DNA from 2 places in the Rhizobium sp. Root1204 genome. Region 1 is predicted to be linked to the other one. Evidence: predicted binding sites of a transcription regulator. Region 1 holds the regulator's gene; the other holds the start of a gene.

Region 1 (14,742 bases):
AATGGTCCGGGAGGCAACCTCGAACGGTTTGAACGTTCGCTGTGCCGGTTCGGGCCATTCGTTCACGCCGGTGGCACTGACGAGCGGGCTACACCTGACGCTCTCTGGCCTGCAGGGCATCAGCCATATCGACACGGCGCGCAAGCGCGTCTCCGTCTATGCCGGCACGACGATCAACACGCTCGGCAAGGCGTTGAAGCGCAACGGCCTGTCGATGATCAACCAGGGCGACATCGACAGCCAGGCACTGGCAGGCGCCTTGACTACAGGAACCCACGGCACCGGCATCAAGCTTGGCAACATGGCCTCGCAGATCGTCGGCATGCGGCTGGTACAGCCGGATGGCAGCATCCTTTCGATCGACGACAGCGAACCGGACATGCTGAACGCCGTCCGCGTTTCCATCGGCATGCTCGGCGTCATCTCCGAAATCACCCTGCAGGTGATGGACAGCTACAATCTGCATGAAAAACTGTGGCGTTGCACCTTTGACGAATGCATGGAGCAACACGACGATCTCGCCGCCAACCACCGGCATTTCGGCTTCTTCTGGTGCCCGGTGCCGGAAAGCCGCCATTGCTACTGCCTGCCGGACACATCTTCTGTCTCGACCACCACGAGCCTTTCTGACGTCTGCGAGATGAAGACCATCGACATCACCGATCAGCCGCCGATGGAGAGCGCGTTCGAGAAAGTCGCCTATTCCTCGGAAATCTATCCGATCGAATATGTGCCGAACTTCCACGAACTCGAATACGCAGTGCCGGTCAAATACGGCAAGCAGGCCTGCACCGAAGTGCGCAAGCTGATGCTGGAGAAACACCCGACCTGCATCTACCCGATCGAATACCGCTTCACCGCCGGCGATGGCGGCTGGATCAGCCCGTTCTTCGAACAGGATTCGATCACGCTCTCGGTCTCGGGCCAGCCGGGCACGGACTACTGGAACTATCTGAAGGATGTCGACGATATCCTGCGCCAGTTCGGCTCGCGCCCGCATTGGGGCAAGCTGCATTTTCTGGGGAGCGAGGACGTGACGGCGCTCTATCCACGCGCAGGGGATTTCCGGGCGCTGCGCAACAAGCTCGATCCGGAAGGGCGGTTCCTGAATGATCACTTGAAACAGTTGTTTGGGTAATATTATGCAGTCTGGCCGTCGCGACAGATAATGCACTGCCACGCAAATTGTTGGGAGACGGTGAGCGTGGTAGAGACATCAAGCGCTCATCGTTCGTGAGCGATCTCGCGGAAATGGGCGGATGGGAGGCTGACCATGAACGGTGCTGATATTCTGTGCGATGTGCTTTTGGCCAATGACGTCAACGTCTGCTTCGCCAACCCGGGCACGTCGGAAATGCATTTTGTCGCGGCTCTCGATCGCCGGCCGGACATGCGTTGCGTGCTGGGGCTTTTCGAGGGCGTGGTGACAGGCGCTGCCGATGGTTACGCGCGGATGACCGGCCGCCCGGCCGCGACGCTGCTTCATACGGGGCCGGGATTGGCAAACGGGCTCGCCAACCTGCACAATGCCAGGCGCGCCCGCGTTCCGATGATCAATGTCGTCGGCGACCATGCCTCCTACCATCTTCCGCTCGACGCGCCGCTGACAACGGACATCGAGAGCCTGGCTGCGCCGATGTCCGACTGGGTACGGCGGATCGAAGGGCCGGACGACGTTGCCGCGGCAACGAAAGCGGCGATCCAGGCCTCGATGTCGCCTCCGGGCATCGCGACCCTGATTCTGCCTGGCGACGCGGCATGGGGTGAGGCAAAGCCACCTGCATCGGCAGTGATCAATCGTCCCCAGCCTTCCGCTACCAAGGATGAGGCAATCCGCAGTGCAGCGGAAGCGATCCGCAAAGCTCGCGGCCGGAGTGCATTGCTTGTCAGGGGATTGGCAGCACAGGCTGGCGCCCTGGAGATCGCCGGGCAAATTTCCGCAGCGCTCGATGTGCGCCTGTTCGGCGAACCGCAGGTCGCGCATATGCAGCGCGGTGCCGGCCGTGTGGCACCAACCCGCATCCCCTACCCCATCGACGCGGCATTGGAGATGCTCGCGGATATTGACGTTCTTATCCTTGTCGGAGCATCGGAGCCGGTTGCTTTCTTCGCGTATCCGGGCAAGCCCGGTCGGCTCGTTCACAAAGGCTGCCAAGTCATGACCTTGGCAGATCATGGCGCGGACCTGAAGGCGGCACTGGAGGGGCTTCGGGATGAACTGGGGATCAAAAGCTCCCAGGCCGTACTGCTGGCAAAGACAATCCCGGATGAAGGGCGGCCGAGCGGAGCACTGTCGGAAGACGCAGTCGCCGTGATCGTGGCGCAAAAACTCCCGGACAATGCCATCGTTTGCGATGAAGCCATCACCTCCGCGCGAAGGTTCTTTGCTTTATCCGAACGGTCGGCTCCCCATGACTTCATGATGAACACGGGGGGCGCCATCGGCATCGGCATCCCCCTGTCGATCGGCGCCGCGATCGCCTGCCCTGACCGGAAGGTCCTGAACCTGCAAGCTGACGGAAGCGGGATGTATACCGTTCAGGGCCTGTGGACCCAGGCCCGGGAAAATCTCGACATCATCACGATCGTCTTTGCCAATCGCACCTACGCGGTGCTGCATGGGGAAATGCGCAATGTCGGCGTTCAGACGATCGGCGAAAACGCCCGGAAAATGCTCGATCTCGACAAGCCGACGCTGGACTGGGTGTCAATGGCAAAGGGAATGGGCGTTGAGGCTGCGCGTGCCAGTACCTGCGAGGCATTTATCTCTCTCCTCGACCATGCACTGTCGCGTGGCGGCCCCTTCTTGATAGAAGCCGTCATCTGACGGGTAACCGTAACGACCCCGAGAGCCCCGTATCAAACCGGTACGACCGGGCTTTACCTCCCCCTTGAGAGGGAGGCAGCAGCGAAGCTGCGGGTGGGGGTGAATGTCAGGGGCGCACAAAGATCACCCCACCCCGGCACTGCGTGCCGACCCTCCCCCTCAAAGGGAGGGTAGAAATCAAGCCGCCGGTGTTTCGTCCGTTGCAGGTGCCTTCGGGCCGCCCTTGGAGACGCCAACCATGGCGGGGCGCAGGACGCGCTCGCCGATCGTGTACCCGGCCTGAACGACCTGGACGACGGTATTGTTCGGTACTTCCGGATTCGGAACTTCGAACATCGCCTGATGGAAGTTCGGGTCGAACTTCTGGCCGACCGGCTCAAGTTTCTGGACGCCGTGACGCTCAAGCGCCGACAGCATGGCGCGCTCGGTCATTTCCACACCCTCGATCAGCGAGTTGAGACCGACATCGCCGGCATCGCGGGCTTCGGCCGGGATGGCGTCCAGCGCACGGCGGAGGTTATCCGAGACGCCGAGCATGTCGCGGGCAAAGCCAGCGACGGAGTAGGACTTGGCGTCCTTGACGTCGCGCGCGGTGCGGCGACGCAGGTTGTCCATTTCGGCGGCAAGGCGCAGATAGCGGTCGCGCATGTCGGCGGCTTCTGCCCTGGCAAGCTCCAACGGATCCGGCTCGGAAACGGCTGCATCGACCTGCTCATCGGCGGCTTCGGCATAGGCTGCAGCGGCTTCGTCCGCGTTCACTTCAGCACCATGTTTGTTCATATCGTCGGTCATGACGGTCTCCGGAATGTCAGTATGTCTAGGATTTGGTGTCGATATCGAGCTTTGAGGCCGAAAAATCAAGGGTGCAATCGAAAGCTGCCGGAAAAACCGGCCGCTTCACGGCTGGTTACCGCGACAAACGCGACATCAATTGCGCAGTATAGTCCACCATCGGCACGATGCGCGAATAATTCAGCCGGGTTGGGCCGATGACGCCGACGGCGCCGACGATCTTGTCGTCGCTATCCTTGTAGGGGGCGACGATCAGCGACGAACCGGAGAGCGAGAACAGCTTGTTTTCCGACCCGATGAAGATCCGCACCCCCGGCCCGCTTTCGGCCAGGTTGAGGATTTCGATCAGGCTGTCCTTCTTTTCCAGATCGTCAAACAGCATGCGCAGCCGGTCGACATCCTCGGCACCAGCGAGGCCTTCCAGAAGATTGGCACGGCCGCGCACGATCAGTTGCGTCGGCTTGTCGTCCGCCTCGCTGCCCGACCAGATGGCAAGGCCGCGCTCGACCAGGTCCTGACTCAACGTATCTAGTTCGCGCCGGACGGTTTCCTTGACCTTTTCCAGCTGGCCGCGAACCTCTGGCAACGTCTGTCCGGCCAGATGGGCGTTGAGGAAATTTGCGGCTTCCGTCAGTTGCGAGCTGGTGACGCCGGCCGGAAGCTCGATGATCCTGTTTTCCACCTGGTCGTGTTCGCCGACAAGCACGGCGAGCGCCTTGGTCGGCGCCAGCCGCACGAACTCGACATGCCGCAGCACCGGGTCGTTCTTGGCGGTGATCACTAGCCCAGCCCCGCGCGACATGCCCGACAGCATCTGGCTCGCTTCGGTGAGCAGCGTTTCGACAGGCTGGTCACGATCGGCGCGGCGCACGTGCCGGTCGATCGAGGCTCGGTCTTCCGGCGAGAGATCCCCCACCTGCATGAAGGCATCGACGAAGAAGCGCAGGCCGTTCTGTGTCGGCAGCCGCCCGGCGCTGATATGCGGAGAATAGATCAGGCCGAGGTCTTCGAGGTCGCTCATCACATTGCGAACAGAGGCCGGCGACAGCGACATCGGCAGGATGCGTGACAGGCTGCGCGATCCGAGCGGCTCGCCGCTTTCCAGATAGCTTTCCACGATGCGGCGGAAGATTTCGCCCGACCGCTCATCAAGCGCCGAAAGCCTTTCCCGCATTGCAGATTTATCCAGCACCATTCGAACGCAAAAACCCATCCTGTTGAAGTCAATTGAAATATAGTGATCCCGGCCCGGATAGCAAAAGGGAAATTGGCTGGAAAGCCCGCCGTACAGCGCCTTTTGCCGCTCTCCACTCTTTTAGAGCAAATGATTTCCCTTCCTTCCAAGTTAGGTTAGAAGGCTGACAAACATCACAGGAGTTCATGATGCGGCCTTCCGGCAGAAAAACCGACCAGATGCGCAAGGTTACCTTCGAGCGCAATGTTTCCAAGCATGCAGAAGGTTCCTGCCTGGTGAAGTTCGGCGACACGCATGTGCTGGTCACGGCGAGCCTGGAAGAAAAGACGCCGCCGTGGCTGCGCAACAGCGGCAAGGGCTGGGTCACGGCGGAATACGGCATGCTGCCACGCGCCACCGGCGAGCGGATGAAGCGCGAGGCGGCTTCTGGCAAGCAAAGCGGCCGCACTCAGGAAATCCAGCGCCTCATCGGCCGGTCGCTGCGCGCCGTGGTTGACCTGCAGGCACTGGGCGAGCGCCAGATCTCAATCGACTGCGACGTCATCCAGGCCGATGGCGGCACACGCACCGCCTCGATCACCGGCGCCTGGATTGCGCTGCGCGATTGCCTCGCCTGGATGGAAGCCCGCAACATGATCAAGGTGGAAAAGGTCCTGAAGGACCATATCGCCGCGATCTCCTGCGGTATCTTCGCCAATCAGCCGGTCATCGATCTCGACTATCTGGAGGACTCGGCGGCTGAAACCGACGCCAATTTCGTCATCACCGGCTCCGGCGGCATTGTCGAGATCCAGGGCACTGCGGAAGGCAAGCCGTTCTCGGAAGAGGAATTCGGCACATTGCTCGGCCTCGCCAAGAACGGCATTGCCGAACTGGTTGGTCTGCAGAAGCAGGCTATCGGGGGCTGAGGACGCCTATGCGATCACTGCCCCTCATCCACACTATCGGGCACCTTCTCCCCGTCGTGACGGGGAGAAGGACCAGTCGGCAATCTCTGTCGTCCCCTCTCTCCGCGTGCTGGGAGAGGGCCAGGGTGAGGGCAACGCATGGATAAGCTGAAATTCGAAGGTATTCTGGAGACGGCGCTCTATGTTGACGATCTCGATGCGGCGGAGGCGTTTTACGGCTCCGTTCTCGGCCTTGAGAAAATCAGCCGCGGCGGCAACCGGCATATCTTCTTTCGCTGCGGCCCCGGCGTTTTGCTGATCTTCAATCCAGCCGAGACGATCAAGCCTCCGCCGGCAGACGGCCTGCAGGTTCCGCCGCACGGGACACATGGAAACGGGCATATGTGCTTGCGGGTCGCGAAAGGCCAGCTCGCGGCCTGGGAAGACAAACTGAAGGCTGCGGGCGTCGCGATCGAGACCGATGTCCATTGGCCATCCGGCTCCCGGTCCTTCTATTTCCGCGACCCGGCTGGAAACAGCCTGGAATGCGCCGAAGCCGGCCTCTGGGCTATCGACTGAAACGAATGGGCGGACTGTCCGCCGGATGAGAAAGACGCAGATGCGCAAGCTTGAAGACAAGACCCTGATCGTTGCCAGCCACAATGCCGGCAAGATCCGTGAAATCCGCGACCTGATCGGCCCGATGGGCTTTGAGGCCAAGTCGGCGGCCGATCTGAATTTCATCGAGCCGGACGAGACCGGCACGACCTTCGAGGAAAACGCCACGATCAAGGCGCTGGCCTCGGCAAAAGCCTCCGGCATGCCGGCGCTCTCGGACGATTCCGGCCTTGTCGTCGATGCACTGAACGGCGATCCCGGCGTCTACACCGCCAATTGGGCCGAAACCGCTGACGGCACGCGCGATTTCGCCATGGCGATGCACAAGGTCGAAACTGCCATCCAGGAAGCCGGTGCCACCGCCTTCGACAAGCGCACTGGCCGCTTCGTCTCGGTGCTCTGCCTTGCCTGGCCGGACGGCCATGTGGAGCTGTTCCGCGGCGAAGTGGAAGGCCACATCGTCTGGCCACCGCGCGGCACACAGGGATTTGGCTATGACCCGGTCTTTCAACCGCTCGGCTACGACACCACATTCGGCGAAATGAGCGCCGAGGAAAAGCACGGCTGGAAGCCGGGTGATGCCGAGGCGCTGTCGCACCGCGCGCGGGCATTCAAGTTTTTTGCCGAGACATGCCTGAGTGCTTGAAAACGTGAGCGCGAAACCTCTTCTCCCCAGCGGGGAGAAGTGCCGAACGTGGTGAGGCGATGAGGGGGCTTCGGCGCAGCCGGAGCCAGACCAAGGTGCCTTCGGCCCCCTCATCCGGCCTTCGGCCACCTTCTCCCCGCTGGGGAGAAGGGAACGCCGACAGGCGGGGTAACCCGGCTCCGATTTCAGACATAGAGATAAAAGACCAAACGGTATAAGAGACGGGATAGCGTTTAGCGTTTCCGGTCTCTAAATATGCGGACAACACGACCTTAACGACGCAGCGCACAAGCGCCTGAAAGACCCAGAACAGAATGGCCACTTTTTCTTCCATCGGTGACAACAAGGAGCCCGGTTTCGGGGTCTATGTGCATTGGCCCTTCTGTGCCGCTAAATGTCCCTATTGCGATTTCAACAGCCATGTCCGGCATCAGCCAGTCGACCAGCCGCGCTTTGTCAGCGCATTTCTGACCGAAATGGCGGCGATGCGGCATATGTCCGGGCCGCGCACCGTCACCAGCATCTTCATGGGTGGCGGCACGCCATCGCTGATGAACCCATCAACGGTGGAGGCCATTCTCGATGGTATCGCCAATCTCTGGCATGTGCCGGATGGTATCGAGATCACCATGGAAGCCAATCCGTCCAGCGTCGAAGCCACTCGCTTTCGCGGCTACCGCGCAGCCGGGGTCAACCGCGTTTCGCTCGGTGTCCAGGCGCTCAACGACCGGGACCTCAAATTTCTCGGGCGTCTGCACAACGTCGAGGATGCGCTGAAGGCCATCGGCCTGGCGCGGGATATTTTCCCGCGCATGTCGTTCGATCTGATCTATGCCCGCCCGAAACAGACGGTCGAGGAGTGGGAACAGGAACTGAAGCAGGCGGTTTCCTATGCGGTCGACCACCTGTCGCTCTACCAGCTGACGATCGAAGAAGGCACGCCCTTCTACGGGCTGCACAAGGCAGGCAAGCTGATCGTGCCGGACGGCGAGCATTCCGCCGTGCTGTACGAGGCGACACAGGAAATCACCGAAGGTTTCGGCATGCCGGCCTATGAGGTATCCAACCATGCCGCTCCCGGGGCAGAAAGCCGTCATAATCTTACCTACTGGCGCTATGGCGACTATGCCGGCATTGGCCCGGGCGCCCATGGACGCCTGACGCGTGGCCGCAACAAGATTGCCACCGCGACCGAGCGCAAGCCGGAAGACTGGCTGCAACTGGTCGAGGAGCATGGCCACGGCATGATCGATCAGGAAGTGCTGGGTTATGAAGAACAGGCCGACGAGCTGCTGCTGATGGGCCTGCGGCTGAAGGAAGGCATCGATCTCGTGCGCTGGCAGGACCTGTCCGGCCGCGAGCCGGATCCCGACCGCGAACAGTTTCTGATCGAACACGGCTTCATCGAGCGGCTCGGCAATTCCCGCCTGCGCTGCACCCCGGCCGGCATGCTGATCCTCGACGCCGTGGTTGCCGATCTCGCCTGTTGAGTTTTACTCGAAAGCAGCCAGATATTTTTTGGCAATCGCATCCAGCGCTTTCCGCTCTTCAGGCTCCAGCAGCGCCGTCAACCGGTGCTGGTTGGCGACGTGGGCGGTAACAGTGCGTTCGACCAGTTCGAGCCCCGGCTGTGTCAGGGCGATCAGCACGCTGCGGCGATCCTCTGGATTGGTCAGCCGCTCAACCAGACCTGCCTTTTCCAGCTGATCGATCCGGTTGGTCATCGTTCCCGACGTGATCATTGTCGTGCCCAGCAGGTCGCCGGGCGACAGTTGGTAGGGCTTGCCGGAGCGCCGCAGGGCCGCCAGCACGTCGAAGCTCGCCGATGACAGCCCGAATTCCGAAAATGTCCTATCGACCTCGCGGCCAAGATAGGTGGATAGCCGCGCCAGCCTGCCGAGCAGGCCCATCGGCTCGACATCGAGGTCCGGGCGCTCCCTGCGCCACTGCACGAGAATTCTATCGACGTGATCTTCATCCATGGTTTTTGGTACGCAGGATTCATCTTGACGTCAAGATAATCGATGTTATTCTCAATTTATCTTGAAATCGAGATACTTTAAATGAAGATAAAATCCTCCTCCCTCGCTGATATCGCCTTGACGGCGATTGCGCCCGCCATCTGGGGCAGCACCTATGTGGTCACCACCGAATTTTTGCCGCATGGCTATCCCCTGACAGTCGCCATGCTGCGCGCGCTTCCCGCAGGCCTGATCCTGCTTCTCATCGTCCGGCAATTGCCGCAGGGCATCTGGTGGGCGCGCAGCTTCATCCTCGGCGCTCTCAATTTCTCGTTCTTCTGGGCCATGCTGTTTGTCTCGGCCTATCGCCTGCCCGGCGGCGTCGCGGCAACCGTCGGCGCCATCCAGCCGCTGATCGTCGTCATGCTGGCGCGGATGCTGATCGGAACGCCGGTGAGGACAATGGCAATCGCCGCCGGGATCGTCGGCATAGCCGGTGTCGGCCTGCTGGTGCTGACACCCGGCGCAACGCTCGATCCGATCGGCATCATCGCCGGGCTGGCCGGGGCGGTCTCCATGGCGTTTGGCACGGTGCTGTCACGGCATTGGGCGCCGCCGGTATCCAGCCTTACCTTTACCGCGTGGCAGTTGACCGCCGGTGGCCTCTTGCTGGTACCGGTCGCCCTGTTATTCGAGCCGGCCCTGCCAATGCCGACCATGGCCAATATTCTTGGCATGGCATGGCTGGGACTGATCGGAGCGGCCTTCACCTATCTCCTGTGGTTTCGCGGCCTGTCCAAGCTTGAGCCCGCAGCCGTCGCCTCACTCGGCTTCCTCAGCCCGTTGGTGGCCACGCTGCTTGGCTGGAGTGTGCTTGGCCAGAACCTGACGCCGCTGCAGATTGTTGGCATGGTTACGGTTCTGGTCAGCGTGTGGCTTGGACAACGGGCGCAGATGGCACCGCGTCCTGCAGCCCCGCTCGCAGCAAAAACGGTCAGCCCTTAGCCGCCTTCTCCGTCGCCGCGGCCAACCCCTTGGAGATTGGCCCGGTGATATCCGCCAACAGCATTGCCGTCAGCCCGGCGGCGGTGGTTCCGCCATAGTCCGTAAAGATCCGGACTGTATCGGCCGGTGTTTCCGAAGCCCCGGCCAGCCATGTCCCGGCACCCAGAAAAAGCTGGCGGACAGCGATGTCGGCCACATCCGGCGCCACCCCGTTTTTAATCGCATCCCGGATCATCACATCGGCAAAAGCGGCAATGAAGGCCGGACCAGAACCGGTCAGCGCGGTGAAATAATCCAGCTCGCTTTCCGTGGACACCCTCACTGCCCTTCCGGAGCAGGCAAAGAAGCCGTCGGCGAAATCAGCGTCCGCTGCCGTGATGCCGGGGGTTGAAAACCAGGGCGTGAAGGACAGGCCCTGTTCGGCGCAGGCGTTCGGCATGGCGCGGATGATGTGCTCGCTTTTGAACCGTGCTGTGAGCGCCGCCGCGGGCAAACGCGCCATGACCGAGATGATCAGTTTACCGGACAGATCAAGATCGAGCGCTCCGACATCTTCCGGCCGCACCGAAAGAATGATGATATCAGACCGGGCCGCCAGCTCGGCATTATCGGTGGTAAACCGAACATCCGGCCAAGCTTCGAACCCTGCCCTATTGCCGCTGCGCGACGATAGAACCAGATCGGCGGCAGCGACGAACCCTTTGGCCAGCGCGGGGCGAAGCAAAGCCCCGCCCAGCCAGCCGGTCCCGCCGATGACGCCGAGCGTGGTCAAGCCCATTCGCCCTTGCGCATGACCGGAACCTTGGCCCCGTCAGCGCGAACGCCGTCGATATCGACCTCACCGGAGCCGATCATCCAGTCGATATGAATCAAGCTGGAATTGCCGCCCTGTGCGGCGATCTGTTCCTGGCTGAGCGAAGCACCGTCGAGGAAGCATTTCGAATAGCACTGACCGAGCGCGATGTGGCAGGAGGCATTTTCATCGAACAGCGTGTTATAAAACAGGACGCCGCTGGCCGAGATCGGCGAGGAATGCGGCACCAGCGCCACTTCCCCGAGACGGCGGGCGCCTTCATCCGTATCCAGCACCTTGTTCAGTACCTCCTCGCCCTTCGACGCCTTGGCCTCAACGATCCGGCCGCCTTCGAAGCGGACCTGGATATTGTCGATCAGCGTGCCCTGATGCGACAGCGGCTTGGTGCTCGACACATGGCCTTCGACGCGCAGTGCATGCGGCGTGGTGAAGACTTCCTCGGTCGGAATGTTCGGGTTGCAGGTAATGCCGTTCTTCGCCGTCGAAGCGCCGCCGTGCCATTCGTGACCATCGGCCAACCCGACCGTCAGGTCCGTGCCGGGGCTGGTGAAATGCAGGGCGGAAAAACGCTCGCCGTTCAGCCATTTGGAACGCTTGGCGAGGTTGGCATTGTGCTCTGCCCAGGCGGCAATCGGATCTGCAACATCGACGCGGGAGGCGGCAAAAATCGCGTTTGCGAGCTTTTCGACGGCGACCTGTTCGATGTCATCCGGGAACATCTGCTTGGCCCAAGCGGGGTTGGGATAGGAAACGATGTTCCAGTTGATGTCGAAATTGGAGATCTTTTCGAGGGCCGGCTTGTAGGCCATCGACATCGCCTTGTTGGCGCGTGCCACCTTGGCCGGGTCCTGTGCGGCCAGCATCATCGGATTGTCACCGGAAATGGCAAGACGCGCGGTGTTGCTGCTGAAAGCCTTGGCCATGCCGTCGTAGAGCCAGCCGCTGGCCTTGTCGAAACTCTCGTCAGGGGCATGGGCGTAACGGGCAAGCGTCGTTTCCTCGTCGGAATAGAACGTCGTCACCAGCCCTGCCCCGGCGATATAGGCATGCTTGGTGATCAGCCGCACTAGCGGCAGGGCGGCGATCGGCGCGGTGATCAACAGATCCTGTCCGCGCTCAAGCCGGAGCCCGACCTTGATGGCGACTTCGGCCAGCTTGTCCAGTTTGACGGGATCGACGGCTTGGTGGGCGGGAGAGGTCATCGCATATTCCTGCTGGCTGGTTTTCCGAACCACTGGTTTAGAGCGGTTCGGATCAAAACAGAAGGCCTTTGCGATCACGCAGCGATCCTGCTGTGCGTCAGGAGATAGGCGCCATGATGCTGCAGGAACGCGAGCAGCCGCTCGGGATAATCCGGCGCCACCGCGCTTACCACGCTCGGCCGGACTGCTAGCGCCTGGCGCCAGGCGTTGACACGCGGCAGCCCATCAAAAATGCCGCTTGGAAGCAGCGCCTCGAACAGTTCGAAATAGCGGAACACCGGCGCAAAGGCCGCATCGACCATGCTGAATTGTGAGCCGGCGAAATACGGCCCCTTGGCAAGCTCCTGCTCAAGCGTGGCGAACTTCGTCCGAAGGACCTGGCACTTTGCTTCGAACCGCGCCACATCCGCCGTCGTTTCGTACACCCAGAGATCGGCGAGGATGGAGGAACCGAACTCCATCCAGCCGCGATGCAGGGCGCGCTGCAGGGGATCGGCGGGGTGAAGCGGTGCGCCACGCTGCGTTTCCTCCAGATATTCACAGATGACCGCGCTTTCGAACAGGATCGCATCGGCACGGCCGCGCGGAACCGCCAGCAACGGCACCTTGCCGAGCGGCGAGATCCGCAGGAACCAATCCGGCTTGGCGGCGAGATCGATATAGGTCCGCTCGAAGGGGACGCCCTTTTCCGACAGGACGATCGAGGCGCGCTGAACATAGGGGCAGAGATGATGGCTGATGAGGGTGAGAACTTTCGAGTGCATGACAAGTCTCCAGTTATTTATATGCAATTGCATATATTGTCATTTGCCAATCCCGTAAAGATAGATGTAAATGCATTTATGTCTGAGAAGCGAACCGATACCAATCAGGCGCCAAGCGCCGATGTCACCCGGGCCTGGATCAACCTGATGCGGGCGCAGCAGCGCGTGCTTGGCGCGATCGAGCGCGATTTCAAAGACGCAGGAATGCCGCCGCTCGGCTGGTATGATGTGCTGTGGGAACTGGCGCGGGCGCCGGACGGGCGGCTGCGGCCGTTCGAAATTGAGGAGCGGACGCTGCTGGCACAGTACAATCTCTCCCGCCTGATCGACAGGCTGGAAAAGGAAGGCCTTGTCGAGCGCCGCACCTTCGATGACGACGGCCGGGGCCGCTGGGTAATGATCACCGAAAAGGGCCGCAGCCTGCGCGAAGCGATGTGGGAGGTCTATGGCAAATCAATCGCGCGGCATGTCGGCGCCAAGCTGCCGGAGGGCGATGCGGCCCAACTTGCGGCGCTGCTGTCGAAACTCGCCTGAGATCAGGCAATCAGGGGGGCTGCGACCGCATTCAGGGCCTTGCGCGCTTCATCTGGTGCGAGCCGCACCTGCAAGCCGCGCTGGCCACCGTTGATATAGACCAGCGGCTCGGCAAGGGCTGCCTCCTCGATCGCCGTCGGCACCTGTTTCTTCTGCCCGAACGGGCTGATGCCGCCGACATGATAGCCGGTCAGCCGCTCGGCTTCCGCCGGTTTCATCATGTTAGCCGACTTGCCCTGAAACGCCGCGGCCAGCTTCTTCATGCTGACTTCACGATCAGAGGGCACGACGACGCAGACAGGCTTGCCATCGACCTCCGCCATCAGCGTCTTCAACACACGGCAGGGCTCTTCGCCCAGCGCCTCCGCCGCCGCCATGCCGATCCGGTCGGCAGACGGATCGTAATCATAGGTATGAACGGTGAAGGCGGCTGCGGCTTTCGTCAACGCAAGCGTTGCCCGGGTGCTCTTCGACATGATCTACCCCTGGAAAAGGCTGGCATAAATCTCCGGCTTGAAACCGGCGGTAAGCGTTCCATCGTGATCTAGCACCGGGCGCTTGATCATCGACGGCTGAGCGAGCATCAGAGCGATCGCCTTGTCTTCGTTGAGATCCTGCTTATCGGCATCCGGAAGCGCGCGAAATGTGGTTCCGGCGCGGTTCAGCACCGTTTCCCAGCCCAAGGCTGCCGTCCAGCGCTCAAGCGCCTCGCGAGAAATACCGGACGCCTTGTAATCGTGGAAATCATAGGCGATCCCTTGAGCGTCCAGCCAGGTACGCGCCTTCTTCATCGTGTCGCAGTTTTTGATGCCGTAAATGGTCACGCTCATGCACTTTTCCTCATTGCAGGCCCTCATTGCAGGCAAGCGGGATAGCATGAAGATACCCGGCTGAGAATATCTTCATCCGGACGCATCAGCCCGCCTTCACGCCGATCCGCTACGGCAGAGCGGCGACGGTTCTGACGGCGTGGCTGGCGCCCGCGCGCGCCACCTTTCACCGGCTTTTCGTAGAGCGCAGCCTGCGGATTTGGGGAAAGCACGGCAGTTCAGTCCATCGAGAAGCAGTGACAACCGCCAGCGGTGCGGCGATTGTCCATCCATAAGCTCAGGCAACATGTTGCCACGCCATCAGAGATCACCGGCGCGGTTAGGCCTCAAGCGCACCGGGCTTACGCACTGCCTTCGTCTGCTCGTCACAGGCGATTTTCATCAGGTTGTCGCGCCGGCGTGCGAAGCGCTGCGAGGTGCGCGTCGCGACCAGGCCGGCCTGGGGCGCGTGAATATCGATCGAGCCTCCTTCCATGCCCGGCGCCGTGACGATCGTCGCCAGCAGATCACCGGCAGCGACGGTATCGCCGATGGTGCGGTGAAACAGCACGGCACCGGCCTGCGGCGCACGGATCATCTCGATATTGTCGAGCGGCGTCACCTTGCCCTTGTAAGGCTCAAGCGCTGCGACAGTGCCGCCAACTGCGCCGCGAGCGGCTAGAAAGCG
Region 2 (14,742 bases), on a different contig from region 1:
AGGATCTTGTTCAGCGCGTGGCCGATGTGGATGTTGCCGTTGGCATAGGGAGGGCCGTCATGCAGGACGAACTTTTCGCGGCCAGCGGCGGAAGCCCGCAGCTTCTTGTAGAGGTCCATCTCACGCCAGCGGGCAACCGTTTCCGGCTCCTTCTGCGGCAGGCCGGCGCGCATCGGAAATTCGGTTTCCGGCAGATAGAGGGTCTTGGAATAATCGAGCTTTTCAACGGTATCGGTCATGGTTTCAGCAATCATATCTGGGCGCGTGTCGCCGCGCGTGCGAACGGGATATCATAAGGGAAACGGTGGCGTTCAGGCCGAACGCCGAAAACCCGGACCTTCCGGCTGCAGTCAGAGCGCTCAGAAGGCCGGGCCAATAATTCGCTGATCACGTATCAATCGACGATATCGGGTCATGGTGGCCGGTTGTTTAAGCGGTTTTTGCGCGAAAAGGAAGATGACAACGGCAAAGTTTCAAAGAACGATATGGTTCATTGTGATGAAACGTAATTTCCACTGCATTATATGATATTGGATCAGATAGCGCATCGCCGATAGCAAGGTCGAAACGGGAGCAACAGATGGTCAAGCGGACATTTTTTGTAAAGGCGGTCTGGGACCCTGAGGCAATGGTGTTTTATTCGGAAAGCGACATCGAAGGTTTCCACATCGAAGCCACCACGATCGACGAGTTCGAAGAGATTATTTTCGGTACGGCGATCGACCTGATTGTGGCGAACCATATCAGCCTGCCCGACCTTGCCGGAACGCCGTTACGTGACCTCATTCCAGCCATTCTCTGGCAGAGACCAGCGTTTCCGGTGGCGGCATAATGGTGCAAGGATACTACAGGCTGGTCTGTGATATCCTCCTTGCCCTCGGCTACGAATATCTAACAAATGCCAAAGGCTCACACGAGAAATGGCAATCGCGTGCCACCGGTAAAATGGTGCTCGTTCCGCGAAATTTGAAAAGCCGCCATACTGCGAACGCCATTCTCAAGACTGCGGGATCCGACCGCAAGCTTTGATACGGCCTCACTGGAAGCGACGAAGCGAACCGTATCGGACAAATCGGATAAGCTGACTCAGTCCTTCGGATTCGCCTGCATTGCGGCGCGCAGTGCATCGTTGATGCGGTCCTGCCAGCCGGGGCCATCGTCCTGGAAATAATGCAACACGGCGCTGTCGAGCTTGATCGACACCAGTTCCTTGGTTTCCGGCAGAGCGCGCTTTTCGACGGCTGGTGCCGGTGCCTTCTTGGCCGGTTTGAACAGGGCCTCTGCAGCATCCATGGCGCTGACGGGCCGGCGGGGCGTGGTAGCCATCGGCATTATCCTTTAGGAATTGGCATCCGGACCGAATGCGATTTTGCTGTCGATCACACTGAGCGGCTTGACGCCGGAAAGCAAGGCGCGGGCTTCCGCATCATCCTGCTTCATCTGCACCACCAGCGGATCGAGACCATCGAACTTCAGCTCATCGCGCAGATGGCCGAAGAAGGAGACCGAACAGATTTCACCATAGAGATCGCCGGAGAAATCGAAGACGAAGGTTTCGAGCAGGGCAATGCCGTCGCTATCGACCGTCGGGCGCTTGCCGAAGCTCGCCACACCATCATGAAGGCTGCCATCGGCGCGGCGGAAGCGCACGGCGTAGATACCGTTGCGCAATTCAACTTCCGGCGGCAGCTGCATGTTGGCGGTGGGATAACCCAGCGTGCGGCCAAGCTTCTTGCCGCCGATGACTTCCGCTTCCACCGTATAGCGGTAGCCGAGCAGACCGGCCGCCTGGGTGACATCGCCCTCGCCCAGCAATCCGCGAATATGGCTGGAGGAGATCACCGAGGCGTTCTCATCCCGAAACGCATCGACCAGCGTCACGCCAAAGCCGTTTTCGCCACCGGCAGCCATGAGGAAGGCAGGGCCGCCTTCCCTGCCCTTGCCGAAATGGAAATCGAAACCGGTGACCACATGGCTCGCATGCAGCCAGTCCATCAGGATGGAGCGGATGAAATCGGATGCGGACAGCTGCGAGAACGTCTTGTCGAACGGATATTCGATGACGGCGGAAAAACCCATGCCTTCAAGGATGCGTGCCTTCAGCGGTGCCGGCGTCAGCCGGAATACCGGCTGGTCCGGCCGGAAGACGCTGCGGGGATGCGGCTCGAAGGTGAGAACCAGCGCCGGAACGCCCCGCGCCTGCGCTTCTTCCAGCGCCCGGTTCAGAACCGATTGATGACCACGATGCACGCCATCGAAATTACCGATGGCGATGACGCCGCCGCGCAGCGCTTCGGGAAGAGGTTCGCGGGTCTCGTTGCGATGAAAAACTGTCATGTCCGTTCGCCAGTCGTCTCTCGTGCGGGCCGATCGCGCCAATCCGTCAAGCCAGTCTCGGCATCCACCATTTTGGCGTGACGCCTTCGTTTTTCAAGAATGCCGTCAGCTTGGATTCGTCGGTCTTTTCACCGGTCATATATTCGGCGGCGTGAATGCCCGCGCTGATATAAAGGACGTCGAGACCGAAATCCTGCGCGCCCTTGACATCCGTCGGCATGCCGTCACCAATCGCGATCACCCGTGACAGGTCGAGCCCGCCGCGCGCGGCCTTGGCTTCCGTCAGGGACGCCCGGTAAATCGGCACATAAGGTTTTCCGGAAATCCGGGTTTCGCCGCCAAGTTCTTCGTAAACCTTGGCAATGGCGCCAGCGCACGGAATGAGCTTGTGGCCACGCTCCACCACCAGATCCGGATTGGCGCAGATGAACGGCACCTTGCGCCTGGCAAGGCCGGTCAGCGTTGCGCGGTAATCCTCGGCAGTCTCGCTTTCGTCGTCAAAAAAGCCGGCGCAGACAATGATCTCGGCCTCCTCGGAGGAAACCATGCTGACGCCCAGGCCTTCGAGCAGCGGCAGGTCCTTTTCGGCGCCGATGAAATAGATCTTCTTCGGGCCGGCCGAAATCAGTGCGCGGGTGACATCGCCTGACGTGACGATCCGGTCATAGGCGCTGTCCGGCACGCCAAGGCCGCGGATCTGGACGATGACGCCGGGATGCGGGCGGGGCGAGTTGGTGATCAACACGACGGTCAGCCCCTTGGCGCGCGCTTCCGTCAGCGCCACGCAGGCGCCTTTGAACGCCTCGACGCCATTGTGCAGCACGCCCCAGACATCGCAGAGCACGACGTCATAACGGCTGGCAATGTCGCGAAAACTGTTGATCCGAACGGCCATGCTGGCTTCCCGCAGAAAAGAAATGGTCGGGCTGACATCGCAGGCAGACGTTAAAAACACAAGTCTCCATGGGAAAAATGGCGGCGGAATTCCAAGGTTTCCGGCGCGCAACGGGATCGAACCACTAAAATCCGCGGATCAGCCAACCGGCGGCCGCGCAGAGGACAAGCGTTGTCACGACGCCGCGCTTGAAGAAAAACAGCAGCGCGGCTGCCAGAAGTGCCAGGCAGAAGGACGGTAGCTGGAAGGTCTGCCAGACGGGGAGCGGCATGGAAACAGGCCCTGCAGCAAAGCGCTCCACGCTGGAAAAGAGAACGTGCAGACCGAACCAGATGGCCAGATTGAGGATAACGCCGGTGACCGCTGCCGAAATGGCCGCCAGCGCGCCGGACAAAGCCCTGTTGTTGCGCAAGGCCTCGACATAAGGAGCGCCCAGAAAAATCCAGAGGAAACAGGGCACGAAAGTCACCCATGTGGCGAGCGTCGCCCCGAGCAGGCCGGACATAAGCGGATCGAGCCCGAGCGGTGCACGGAAGGCCGCCATGAAGCCGACGAAGGACAGTACCAGCACCAACGGTCCCGGCGTAGTTTCGGCCAACGCCAGACCATCCAGCATCTCGCCGGGCTTGAGCCAATGATAGGTCTCGACCGCCTGCTGCGCGACATAGGCAAGAACCGCATAGGCCCCACCGAAGGTCACCACGGCCATCTTGGAGAAGAACAGCCCGATGGCGCTGTAAACGGTGTCAAATCCAAGCATCACACCGATGACGGCGAACGGCGCGATCCACAGCGCCAGCCAGGTGGCAAGAAGCTGAAACGTGCGGCCCCAGCTTGAAGCACCATCGGGAAAGCTGCTGTCGATGACCGACGGTTTATCGGCAAGTATCTGCTTTGCCGCCGCCGCCATGGCTTTTTCGCCAGTTGCGGGCTGCAGGCGCGTGGCAAGATATCCGGCAATGCCGGCCGCCAGCACGACAAGCGGGAATGGCAGATCAAAAAAGAACAGGGCTGCGAAGGCGAACGCTGCAACGATGAGCGCAAAGCGGGTTTTGAGCGCGCGGCGGCCGACGCGGATGACCGCCTCGACGACGATGGCCAGCACCGCCGCCTTCAGCCCGAAGAACAGGCTTGTCAGCCAGTCGGTCTCATGAAACAGCGCATAGGCCGACGACAAGCCGAGGATGACGAAAAAGCCCGGCAAAATGAACAGCAACCCGGCAACGATGCCACCGCGTGTGCCGTGCAGCAGCCAGCCGATATAGGTGGCAAGCTGCTGCGCCTCCGGCCCCGGCAGGAGCATGCAGAAATTCAGCGCATGCAGGAACCGGCTCTCGGAGATCCAGCGGCGTTCCTCCACCAACTCCCTATGCATCAATGCGATCTGCCCGGCCGGGCCGCCAAAACTGAGCAAACCGATCTTCGCCCAGACTTTGGTGGCTTCGCCGAATGTCGGATGCGATGGCGGCAGGATGACGGTTACCGCCTCATTCATGGCCTTTGGCCTTCTTCGCGATGTGCTGCACCCATTCGTGCTTTTCCTGTGTGGCGTCGCGCGCCCAGCGATAGAAGGCATCGTAGAGCGTCATGCCCGCTTCCAGCTGTTCCAGATCGTCGGCGAACATCCGCGAGAAACCGAGCGACGCCGCGAGCAGTCCGGCGGCTTCGGAAACCAGATCGAGCCTGTCGGTGTCGGCGGCGCGGACGATCAGGGCGAGATGCTGAAGTGCCGGAAATGCCAGACCAAATTCCTTGACCATCGTATCGAAGGTGCAGTTCTCTCCCCTGTGGCTCCAGAAGACATTTTCCACATCAAACGGTGTTGCATCGAAACGATCTGCTACGGCCTCAACCTCAGGGGCAGCGACAAAGAGGAATGTCGCGGCCGGATCGACGAAGCGGCGAATCAGCCACGGGCAAGCAATACGATCGATCTTGGGGCGAGAGCGCGTGACCCAGACTGTTCCGCCATTCGTGTTTTCACCCGGTAGGGCAGCGACTGGAACGAGCGGCAGGCGAGCAGCCTGCCAGGCTTCGAATCCGCCTTCCAGCGTCTCTGCCGTGGCACCGGCATTTCTGAGCCATGCAGCGACGCCTTCGGAGAGCTTCTTACCCTTCTGGCAAATCACAACCACCCAGCGACCGCGATAATCCGCCCCCCATCGCCGCACGTCGGCGTAAGGACGCCGGAAAGACGATGGGACAAGAAACGGCTGGGCGGCGAAGTCTTCATCGTCGCGCACATCTATGACGACCGGCCCTTTGGCCGTGCCGATCAGGCGGGCAAGTTTTTCGGTGGAAATAGCGTTATACGAGGCCATGGTTTACGTCCTTTTCGTGGGATTGGACGCGAAGTGATGGCATGACGCCTCGTGGGGCAGTTCGCAGACCCCATGCGCAAGTTAGACAAAAAAGCGGAAACCAAGTCAACCATATTTCCCGATGCAAAGAATCTTGCCGGGCCGTTCTTGACTCACCTCGATGCCGTCCTTATCTCCAAGCCGCTAGCACTCAAGCAATAGGAGTGCTAACATCCATCCATCGGATCGCAAAGACGGTCCGTGAAGTCATTTGATCGAGGGATTAGACAATGACAAGCACCAATTTCCGCCCGCTACATGACCGCGTCGTTGTACGTCGCGTCGAGTCTGAAGCCAAGACCAAGGGCGGCATCATCATTCCGGATACCGCCAAGGAAAAGCCGCAGGAAGGCGAAATCGTCGCTGTTGGCACCGGTACCCGTGACGACAAGGGCACGCTCATCGCGCTCGACGTCAAGGCTGGCGATCGCGTTCTGTTCGGCAAGTGGTCGGGCACCGAAGTCAAGCTCAACGGCGAAGACCTTCTGATCATGAAGGAAGCCGACATCATGGGCATCATCGGCTGATTTAGCCGGTTCCCGCCTTTTCACTTTCCATAAAACCAATTGGGCACCAGCCCGGGAGTTTTTAACATGGCAGCCAAAGAAATTAAGTTCGGCCGTACCGCGCGCGAAAAGATGCTGCGCGGCGTCGACATCCTCGCAGACGCAGTGAAGGTAACGCTGGGTCCTAAGGGCCGCAACGTCATCATCGACAAGTCCTTCGGCGCACCGCGCATCACCAAGGACGGCGTTTCCGTCGCCAAGGAAATCGAACTTGAAGACAAGTTCGAGAACATGGGCGCGCAGATGGTCCGTGAAGTTGCTTCGAAGACCAACGACATCGCCGGCGACGGCACCACGACTGCTACCGTTCTTGCGCAGGCCATCGTTCGCGAAGGCGGCAAGGCCGTTGCAGCCGGCATGAACCCGATGGACCTGAAGCGCGGCATCGACCTCGCAGTCGCAGCCATCGTCAAGGACCTCGTTGCCAAGGCAAAGAAGATCAGCACTTCGGACGAAGTGGCCCAGGTCGGCACGATCTCCGCCAACGGCGAAAAGGAAATCGGCCAGTACATCGCTGAAGCGATGCAGAAGGTCGGCAATGAAGGCGTCATCACGGTTGAAGAAGCCAAGACCGCCGAAACCGAACTCGAAGTCGTCGAAGGCATGCAGTTCGACCGCGGCTACCTCTCGCCCTACTTCGTGACCAACCCGGAAAAGATGGTTGCCGAACTGGAAGACGCTTACATCCTTCTCCATGAGAAGAAGCTCTCCAACCTGCAGGCGATGCTTCCGGTTCTCGAAGCCGTCGTTCAGACCGGCAAGCCGCTCCTCATCATCTCGGAAGACGTTGAAGGCGAAGCTCTTGCTACGCTGGTCGTCAACAAGCTGCGTGGCGGCCTGAAGATCGCTGCCGTCAAGGCTCCTGGCTTCGGCGATCGCCGCAAGGCCATGCTCGAAGACATCGCGATCCTGACCGGTGGCCAGGTCATCTCCGAAGACATCGGCATCAAGCTGGAAAACGTCACGCTCGAAATGCTCGGCCGTGCGAAGAAGGTTTCGATCTCGAAGGAAAACACCACGATCGTCGACGGTTCCGGCAAGAAGGCTGAAATCGAAGGCCGCGTTGCCCAGATCAAGGGCCAGATCGAAGAAACCACTTCGGACTACGACCGCGAAAAGCTGCAGGAACGCCTTGCCAAGCTCGCTGGTGGCGTTGCCGTCATCCGCGTCGGCGGTGCGACTGAAATCGAAGTCAAGGAAAAGAAGGACCGTATCGACGACGCGCTCAACGCAACGCGCGCCGCTGTTCAGGAAGGTATCGTTCCTGGCGGTGGTACGGCTCTGCTCCGCGCCTCGATCGTTCTCGACCTCAAGGGCGCAAACGACGATCAGACCGCCGGTATCAGCATCATCCGCAAGGCACTTCAGTCGCTGGTTCGCCAGATCGCTGAAAACGCAGGCGACGAAGGCTCGATCATCGTTGGCAAGATCCTCGAAAGCAACACCGACAACTTCGGCTACAACGCCCAGACCGGCGAATTTGGCGACATGATCGCCATGGGTATCGTCGATCCGGTCAAGGTTGTCCGTACGGCTCTGCAGAACGCAGCTTCGGTTGCCTCGCTGCTGATCACCACGGAAGCCATGATTGCCGAACTGCCGAAGAAGGAAGCTGCCGGCGGCGGCATGCCTGACATGGGCGGCATGGGTGGCATGGGCGGCATGATGTAATAAGGCGTTTGCCTTATTACCAATGACGACCATCGATCTTTCCGGGTTTCCGGATTGAGAAGGGGCAGGCCGCAAGGTCTGCCCTTTTTTCGTTCGCACCAAACAGAGTTGCGGACGACATCACGCCCCTCCCCTCAGGCGCATTGCACGAACCTCAATATCATGCTCTGATTGTACGGTGACCGAACCGGTGCAATCGGGAATATTTATCTCGGATCACAAAATATTTCTCAAAAGACCATTGAAGCCAGAGAAAAAGCAATTATAACAACGCTCCAAGTGAACCCCAGATTCACAGGGATCAAGAACTTGGACGAATTGACGATAAAGAAGTTCAATTTTTCCGCATTAACTGTCTGCCCAACATTGTTTTGATTCCAGACCGCAATGCCTATAGATTTTCCTTGCCTACAATTTGTTTTGTCTTGCCGGTACACACGCCCAAGACCTGAAAATTGAGTTTTCTATCTTTCTCAGTAAACTACGCCTCGTCATGTATTTGTCGTGTCGTCTAATTCTGTTGAAAAATGGAAGCTGTTTCTTGTGAACACTTACGGGAACGGACGAATGAATTTCGGATTTTGTGAATATACCGGGGTCAGCCTTGTTTAAAATTGCAAGAACAGGCCTTTCACAGCCCCGGGGCGCTGATTCTTTTGCCCGTGGCGAAAGCGAGCTGGATATGCTCGTTCAATTCTGCTCTTCCGAAGGTTGGTCCGGCGACTTGTCGAACGGCCTGTTCCGTCTCGGCGAAAATGCAGCTGCCATGCACGGCCTCAATCAGGCCGAATGCGGCCTGCTCAATCTGATCCGCTGCTATGACAGCGCCGACCGCAATCACGTGCTGGCGCTTTTCGAGCAGGCGGCCACGACCTCGTCGTCCTTCTGCTTTTCGACGACGATCATCCTGGCGTCCGGCCAGAAACAGCCGGTTTTCTGCATTGGCGAATCCACCGGACTGGAACAGCGCTATTCAGGCTCGATCCTCGGCGTGTTCTTCTTCCCGCGCTTCCAGCTGGAAGCACGCAGACACGTTTTCACCCACCATCAATAACCGGCAACAAACGCCGGGAGATTACGGCAGCAGCGTCTTCAGATCGGTCAGCGGGTCTTCGAGAAGGGCCCGGTCGGGCGTCAGGCCGAGATCGAGCAGCTTCTTGCCGGTGACATAGGCTTTCGCGTCGTTGAGCGCATCGACGGCCACCAGCTTGCCCGCCGTGAAATACCAGACCGAAATGCTGCCCTCGCGCTGTCCCTTGCGCACCACCGTCTCGTCATGACCCTGGCCAAAGCCGGCGATCTGCAGCTTCACGTCATACTGATCCGACCAGAACCACGGCTTCGGCGCATAGGGCGCCTCGCCGCCAGCCAGCAGTGCGGCCACCGCTTCGGCCTGATCGACGGCGTTCTGGACGGATTCCAGCCGGATCCGCATGTCTTTCCACGGCAGCACAGCACAATCGCCCATCGCATGGATGGCCGGGTCAGATGTCCGCCCGAAGCAATCGACGACAATACCGTTGGCCACTTCGAGATCGGCGCCGTGAGCCAGCGCATCATTGGCCGTCACGCCGATACCGACAATCACCAGGTCAACCGGAATGGTCGAGCCATCCGTCAGTTCCGCCGCTGTCACCCGGCCACTGGTGCCGACCAAGCGGACGAGGCCAGTGCCTTCGCGGATATCAACGCCGCGCGATGTATGGATGTCCTTGACGAGATAGGAGGTGGCAACGGAGGCAACCCGCTGCAGGATACGATCGGCCATTTCGATGACGGTCACATCAAGCCCGCTCGAGCGCGCCACGGCGGCTGCTTCGAGGCCGATATAACCACCGCCGATGATCAGCGCGCGTTTGCCGGGCTTCATCTCATCGGCAAGGCGATCGGCATCAGTAAAATCGCGCACCACGAAGACACCGTCGAGATCTCCGCCAACACTGGCAGGCAGTTTGCGCGGGGTCGAGCCGGTGGCGAGCGCCAGCACGTCATAGTCCAGCATCGAGCCATCGCTGAGAGTGACGGTCTTGGCAGGCCGGTCAATCGCCGTGACCGACGTGGATAGGCGGATATCGATGTTGTGTTCGGCGTACCAGCTTTCCGGCCGGTAGAGCAGCCGGTCCAGATCCATTTCGCGCAGCAGGTATTTCTTCGACAGAGGCGGGCGTTGATAGGGATGGCTTGCTTCCGCCGCGACGATCGTGATCGGACGCTCGTCCTTCAAGGCCCGCAATTTGGCCACCAACGCAAAGGCGGCCTGACCGCCGCCAACCACAACAAGTCTACCTGTCACGTGTGTTCACCCGTCGAAAATGCTTCTTTTCCCAAGACGTAGCCTGTCCGCCCGAGTGCCGTCAACTCGGACGGACGGCAGCATTTGACGCGATCAGTCGCGCTTGGGGATCTCCATGCCCTTCTGTGCCGCCGGACGGGCAAGGCCGCGATCGACCCATGCCATGACATTCGGGAAACTCTTGTATTCCAGCACGTCGGCGCCGCCGTAGAACTTGCGGGCACCTTCGATCCACGGATAGGTGGCGATATCGGCGATGGTGTACTGATCGCCCATCAGCCACTGACGGCCTTCAAGACGCGTCTCCAGAATGCCGAGAAGCCGCTTGGCCTCATCGCGGTAGCGCTCCATCGGATAGGAATTGTTGGCGACCTTATCGGCTGCGAATTTGAAGAAATGGCCGAACTGGCCGAACATCGGCCCGACGCCGCCCATCTGGAACATCACCCATGCGAGCGTCTCGTAACGTCCGGCCGCATCGGCCGGAATGAGCTTGCCGGTCTTTTCGGCGAGATAGACGAGAATGGCGCCGGATTCGAACAGACCGATCGGCTTTCCGTCCGGACCATTCGGATCGATGATCGCCGGAATGCGGCCATTCGGGTTGAGCGAAACGAATTCCGGTGATTTCTGATCGTTGGTGCCGAAGGAAATCAGATGGGGTTCGTACGCCAGGCCGAGTTCTTCCAGAGCGATGGAAACCTTCACCCCGTTGGGCGTCGGCAACGAGTAGAGCTGAATGATATCAGGGTTTTGGGCGGGCCAGCGGGTGGTGATCGGAAAAGCACTGAGGTCGGCCATGCGGAACTCCTTGTGGTGGGAGTTCGAACATAGGACAGATGTGTCCAGAATGTTAGACTGCCGCATGCATTTGGCCGGAGGTTTTTTAGGACCTGCCCATACATGGCCCTGACGCGCAGGCCTCAGGCGAGCGCGCCGTTTACCGCATCAATGATCTTTGCCACCAGGGGATCACCCGTATGCTCGGCCTTGCGTGCCCGCACCAGGCAGGCCTGCGACCGCAGGATGATGCCATCCGACAGGATCTTCAGATGGTTGGCCTTCAGCGTCGAGCCGGTCGAGGTGATATCGACGATGATATCGGCCGAACCGGAGGCCGGTGCACCTTCTGTAGCGCCGAGGCTTTCGACGATGCGGTAGAGCTGTATCCCATGCTGCGACGAGAAGAACTGCTGGGTCAGGCGCCAGTATTTGGTGGCGATCGCCAAGCGGCGGCCATGACGGGCACGAAAGTCAGCAGCGACATCGCCAAGATCGGCCATGGTATCGACATCGAGCCAGATTTCCGGCACGGCAACGACGACATCGGCATGGCCGAAGCCGAGCCGGGCGCAGAATTCAACGCGCGCATCGGCCTCCGACAGACCCTCGCGGATCAGATCTTCGCCGGTGACGCCGAAATCGATCGAGCCGCTGCCGATTTCGCGGGAAATTTCCGACGCAGAAAGAAAGGCGATCTCGACGTCATCAAGGCCTTCGACACGGCCGCGATAGGAGCGATCGTTGCCGACGGCGACGATCTTCAGGCCCGCTTTTTCGAAGATGGCGGAGGCATCGTCCTTCATCCGGCCCTTGGAGGGCAAGGCTATGGTGATCATCAGTGCTCTCCCCTCACCGCCTCGATCCGGTCGAGCCACAGCGAGAAGCCGACGGCCGGGATGTTTTCCTCGGCACCGAGCAGCGTCAGCATGCCGTCATAGCGGCCGCCACCAGCCAGTACCCGGTGATCGTTGCGCAAGGTGACCTCGAAGACGAGGCCGGTGTAATAATCGAGCGGACGGCCGAAGGCGGCCCGCCAGGTGATATCCGCCAGCTTGACGCCGGCAGCGGTGAAGGCCGCGACGCGGGCATCGAAACGATCGACGGCAGCCTGCAGCGGCAGTCCAGTGCTCTTGGCGAAATCGGCAAGTACACCCGGCGCGTAGCGCAGGCTGACATCGAGCGACAGGAATTCCCGGAGCACATCGAGCTTGCCGGGATCGAGCGAAGTGCCGGCCAGCGCCAGCTTTTCCTTCAACCGGAAGGCTATTTCCTTCGGTGAGCGGCTGGCATTGGTGAGATAGCCGGTCGCCTCCATCACACCGTCGATATGGGCAACGAGACCTTGCTCATCCCCCTTGGCGAGCAGCGCTTCGACCTCGGCGCCAAGGCCGGCAACCTGCTCGGGCTTTGCCAGCCGCAGCATCAGGGCTTCCAGCTGCGTCTGCTCGCCGAAGGCACGGATCAGGCGTTTCTGCCAGCCGCCGGGCAGGCCGAGCGCTGCGACGACCGCTTCGAACATCGCCTGATCACCCATGGTGACGGCAAACGGCCGCTCTGGCAGAAGCCGGCCGAGGATCGTCACGGCATCGGCCACAGCGCGAGCATCGGCGCTCGCCGCATCGCGGGTACCGAGATCCTCGATGCCAGCCTGATAAAACTCGCTGCCGCCTTCGCGGCGCTGGCGGAAGACTTCGCCGAGATAGGAATAACGCTTCGGTGTCCCGGTCGCGGTTTCGATATGGCGCATGCAGACGGGAATGGTGAATTCCGGGCGCAGGCACAGGTTTTCGCCGGTCTCGCTCTGGGTGAGGAAGATACGGCGGCGCAGATCCTCCCCGGCCATGTCGAGGAAGGGTTCGGCCGGCTGGATAACGGGGGTGTCGACACGCAGCGTTCCCAGCCGCTCGAAATCGGCCAGAAGGTCAGCGGCGAAGGCTGGGAGGTTGATCAGGGGCATGGGAAACTCGCAACGCAGGTGGGTGCGGGAATGCCCCTCCCCAACCCTCCCCACAAGGGGGAGGGAGTTAATTTGCTGAACCGACCGTTCTGCATATCCAAAACTCTGGGAATGACAGCTCGCAAGCCGTCACCTAGCTTCGCTCTCGATGGCAACTTGCGGTCGGTTGTTGTGGTGAATGATATTGTCGGCGCGTACAAAACCACTCCCTCCCCCTTGTGGGGAGGGTTGGGGAGGGGTCTGATTACCGGCGCAACCTTACACATCTTAGCCGCGCGCCCGGTCTTCCGCCTGCTCGGCCAGCATTTCACGGACCTTGGCGACGAGGTCACCTTCCGGCACCGAGACCTGCGCCACGCGGGCTTCGCGCCAGGTGGTGTTGTCCTCGATCTCGCCGGACAGGCGCTTGCCTTCGATCAGGTCCTTGATCTGCACGAGGCCCTGTGCGCGTTCATCGCCGCCCTGGATGATGGCAAGCGGCGAGCCGCGGCGGTCGGCATATTTCAGCTGGTCGCCAAAGTTCTTCTTGTTGCCCTGATACATTTCGGCCCGAATGCCAGCGTGGCGCAGCGCCTGTGTGAACTGCTGGTACTTGCCGAGGCTTTCGGTGTCGCGGTCCATAACGCAGACAACGACCGGGGCAATGACCTCTTCCATACCGAGCTTGCCGAGGTTCTTCAGCGCCGTCATGAGGCGCGAGACGCCGATGGAAAAGCCGGTGGCCGGCACCGGCTGGCCCATGAAGCGAGAGACGAGCCCATCATAGCGGCCACCGCCGCCGACCGAGCCGAAGACGACCTTTTCACCCTTTTCGTTGGTGACGGCGAACTGCAGTTCGGCTTCGAAAACGGGTCCCGTGTAATATTCGAGACCACGGACGACGGATGGGTCGATCTTGATGCGGCCGGAATCGTAACCGGCGCTTGTCACCAGGCTGCCGATTAGGTTCAATTCTTCAACGCCCTCAGCGCCTTTCGACGTTCCGGCAACCAGCGCGGCCAGATCGGCGGCGCTTGCCGCATAGTCGGTGATGCCGATGAAGAAGATCACCTTGGCGATCTGGTCTTCATTCAGCCCAGCTCCCTTGGTGAAATCGCCACTCTCGTCCTTGCGGCCAGGGCCGAGCAGCAGCTTGACGCCCTCCGGACCGAACTTATCGAGCTTGTCGATGGCACGCAGCACGGTCAGCCGTGCATTGGCATTTTCGTCGCCGCCAAGACCAATGGCTTCGAGCACACCATCAAGTACCTTGCGGTTGTTGACCCGGATCACATAGTCGCCGCGGGCAATGCCCAGCGCTTCCATCGTGTCGGCCATCATCATGCACATTTCGGCATCCGCCTGGACACCCGCGGCGCCAACCGTATCGGCGTCAAACTGCATGAACTGACGGAAGCGGCCGGGGCCTGGCTTTTCGTTGCGGAAAACGTAGCCGGCGCGATAGGTGCGGTAGGGCAGCTGGATATCGTTGAAATTTTCCGCAACATGGCGGGCGAGCGGCGCCGTCAGGTCGTAGCGGGCGCTCATCCACTGTTCGTCGTCATCCTGCAGCGAGAACACACCTTCGTTCGGACGGTCGCTGTCGGGCAGGAATTTGCCGAGCGCGTCGGTATATTCGAACAACGGCGTTTCGACCGGATCGAAACCGTAACGCTCGTAGACTTCGCGGATCTTCGCAGTCATCTCATCGACGGCGCGAATGTCCGCGGCGGAGCGATCGACGAAACCACGCGGCAGGCGGGCCTTCAGCTTCTGTGGCTTCTTCTTTTTGTCGTTCATGGCAACAGCACTTTCAGCGTCGATCGGTCATGTCCGATCCGTCATGGCAATTGGCGCTTTCCCTAGCCGATCAAGGCCAAGGCGGCAAGTCTTTGCGCTGA

The links. Region 1 encodes HrcA, which represses chaperone genes, less so after heat shock. Its sites were predicted from a motif close to GTTAGCACTCNCNNNNNGNGAGTGCTAAC; they were not measured.
Positions count from the first base shown of each region.
Region 2: the regulator HrcA is predicted to act here: its motif matches at 5,736-5,764, upstream of groES (co-chaperone GroES).

Region 1 is NZ_LMCZ01000001.1:436,470-451,211, forward strand. Features, by position in the region: gene ASC96_RS02100 (D-arabinono-1,4-lactone oxidase) at 1-1,138, shown strand, start outside; gene ASC96_RS02105 (acetolactate synthase large subunit) at 1,274-2,827, shown strand; gene grpE (nucleotide exchange factor GrpE) at 3,005-3,619, opposite strand; gene hrcA (heat-inducible transcriptional repressor HrcA) at 3,735-4,814, opposite strand; gene rph (ribonuclease PH) at 5,003-5,722, shown strand; gene ASC96_RS02125 (VOC family protein) at 5,861-6,280, shown strand; gene rdgB (RdgB/HAM1 family non-canonical purine NTP pyrophosphatase) at 6,321-6,965, shown strand; gene hemW (radical SAM family heme chaperone HemW) at 7,280-8,455, shown strand; gene ASC96_RS02140 (MarR family transcriptional regulator) at 8,459-8,947, opposite strand; gene ASC96_RS02145 (EamA family transporter) at 9,029-9,931, shown strand; gene ASC96_RS02150 (pyrroline-5-carboxylate reductase dimerization domain-containing protein) at 9,921-10,709, opposite strand; gene ASC96_RS02155 (aminopeptidase) at 10,700-11,947, opposite strand; gene ASC96_RS02160 (glutathione S-transferase family protein) at 12,022-12,711, opposite strand; gene ASC96_RS02165 (MarR family winged helix-turn-helix transcriptional regulator) at 12,790-13,245, shown strand; gene ybaK (Cys-tRNA(Pro) deacylase) at 13,248-13,721, opposite strand; gene ASC96_RS02175 (ArsC family reductase) at 13,725-14,075, opposite strand; gene ASC96_RS02180 (succinylglutamate desuccinylase/aspartoacylase family protein) at 14,395-14,742, opposite strand, start outside.
Region 2 is NZ_LMCZ01000023.1:126,111-140,852, reverse strand. Features, by position in the region: gene ileS (isoleucine--tRNA ligase) at 1-239, opposite strand, end outside; gene ASC96_RS19300 (DUF1902 domain-containing protein) at 581-832, shown strand; gene ASC96_RS19290 (BrnA antitoxin family protein) at 1,087-1,326, opposite strand; gene ASC96_RS19285 (bifunctional riboflavin kinase/FAD synthetase) at 1,339-2,337, opposite strand; gene ASC96_RS19280 (TIGR01459 family HAD-type hydrolase) at 2,384-3,232, opposite strand; gene chrA (chromate efflux transporter) at 3,357-4,727, opposite strand; gene ASC96_RS19270 (sulfurtransferase/chromate resistance protein) at 4,720-5,553, opposite strand; gene groES (co-chaperone GroES) at 5,823-6,119, shown strand; gene groL (chaperonin GroEL) at 6,186-7,829, shown strand; gene ASC96_RS19255 (hypothetical protein) at 8,434-8,883, shown strand; gene ASC96_RS19250 (FAD-dependent oxidoreductase) at 8,905-10,122, opposite strand; gene ASC96_RS19245 (glutathione binding-like protein) at 10,216-10,923, opposite strand; gene hisG (ATP phosphoribosyltransferase) at 11,046-11,744, opposite strand; gene ASC96_RS19235 (ATP phosphoribosyltransferase regulatory subunit) at 11,741-12,862, opposite strand; gene hisS (histidine--tRNA ligase) at 13,130-14,641, opposite strand.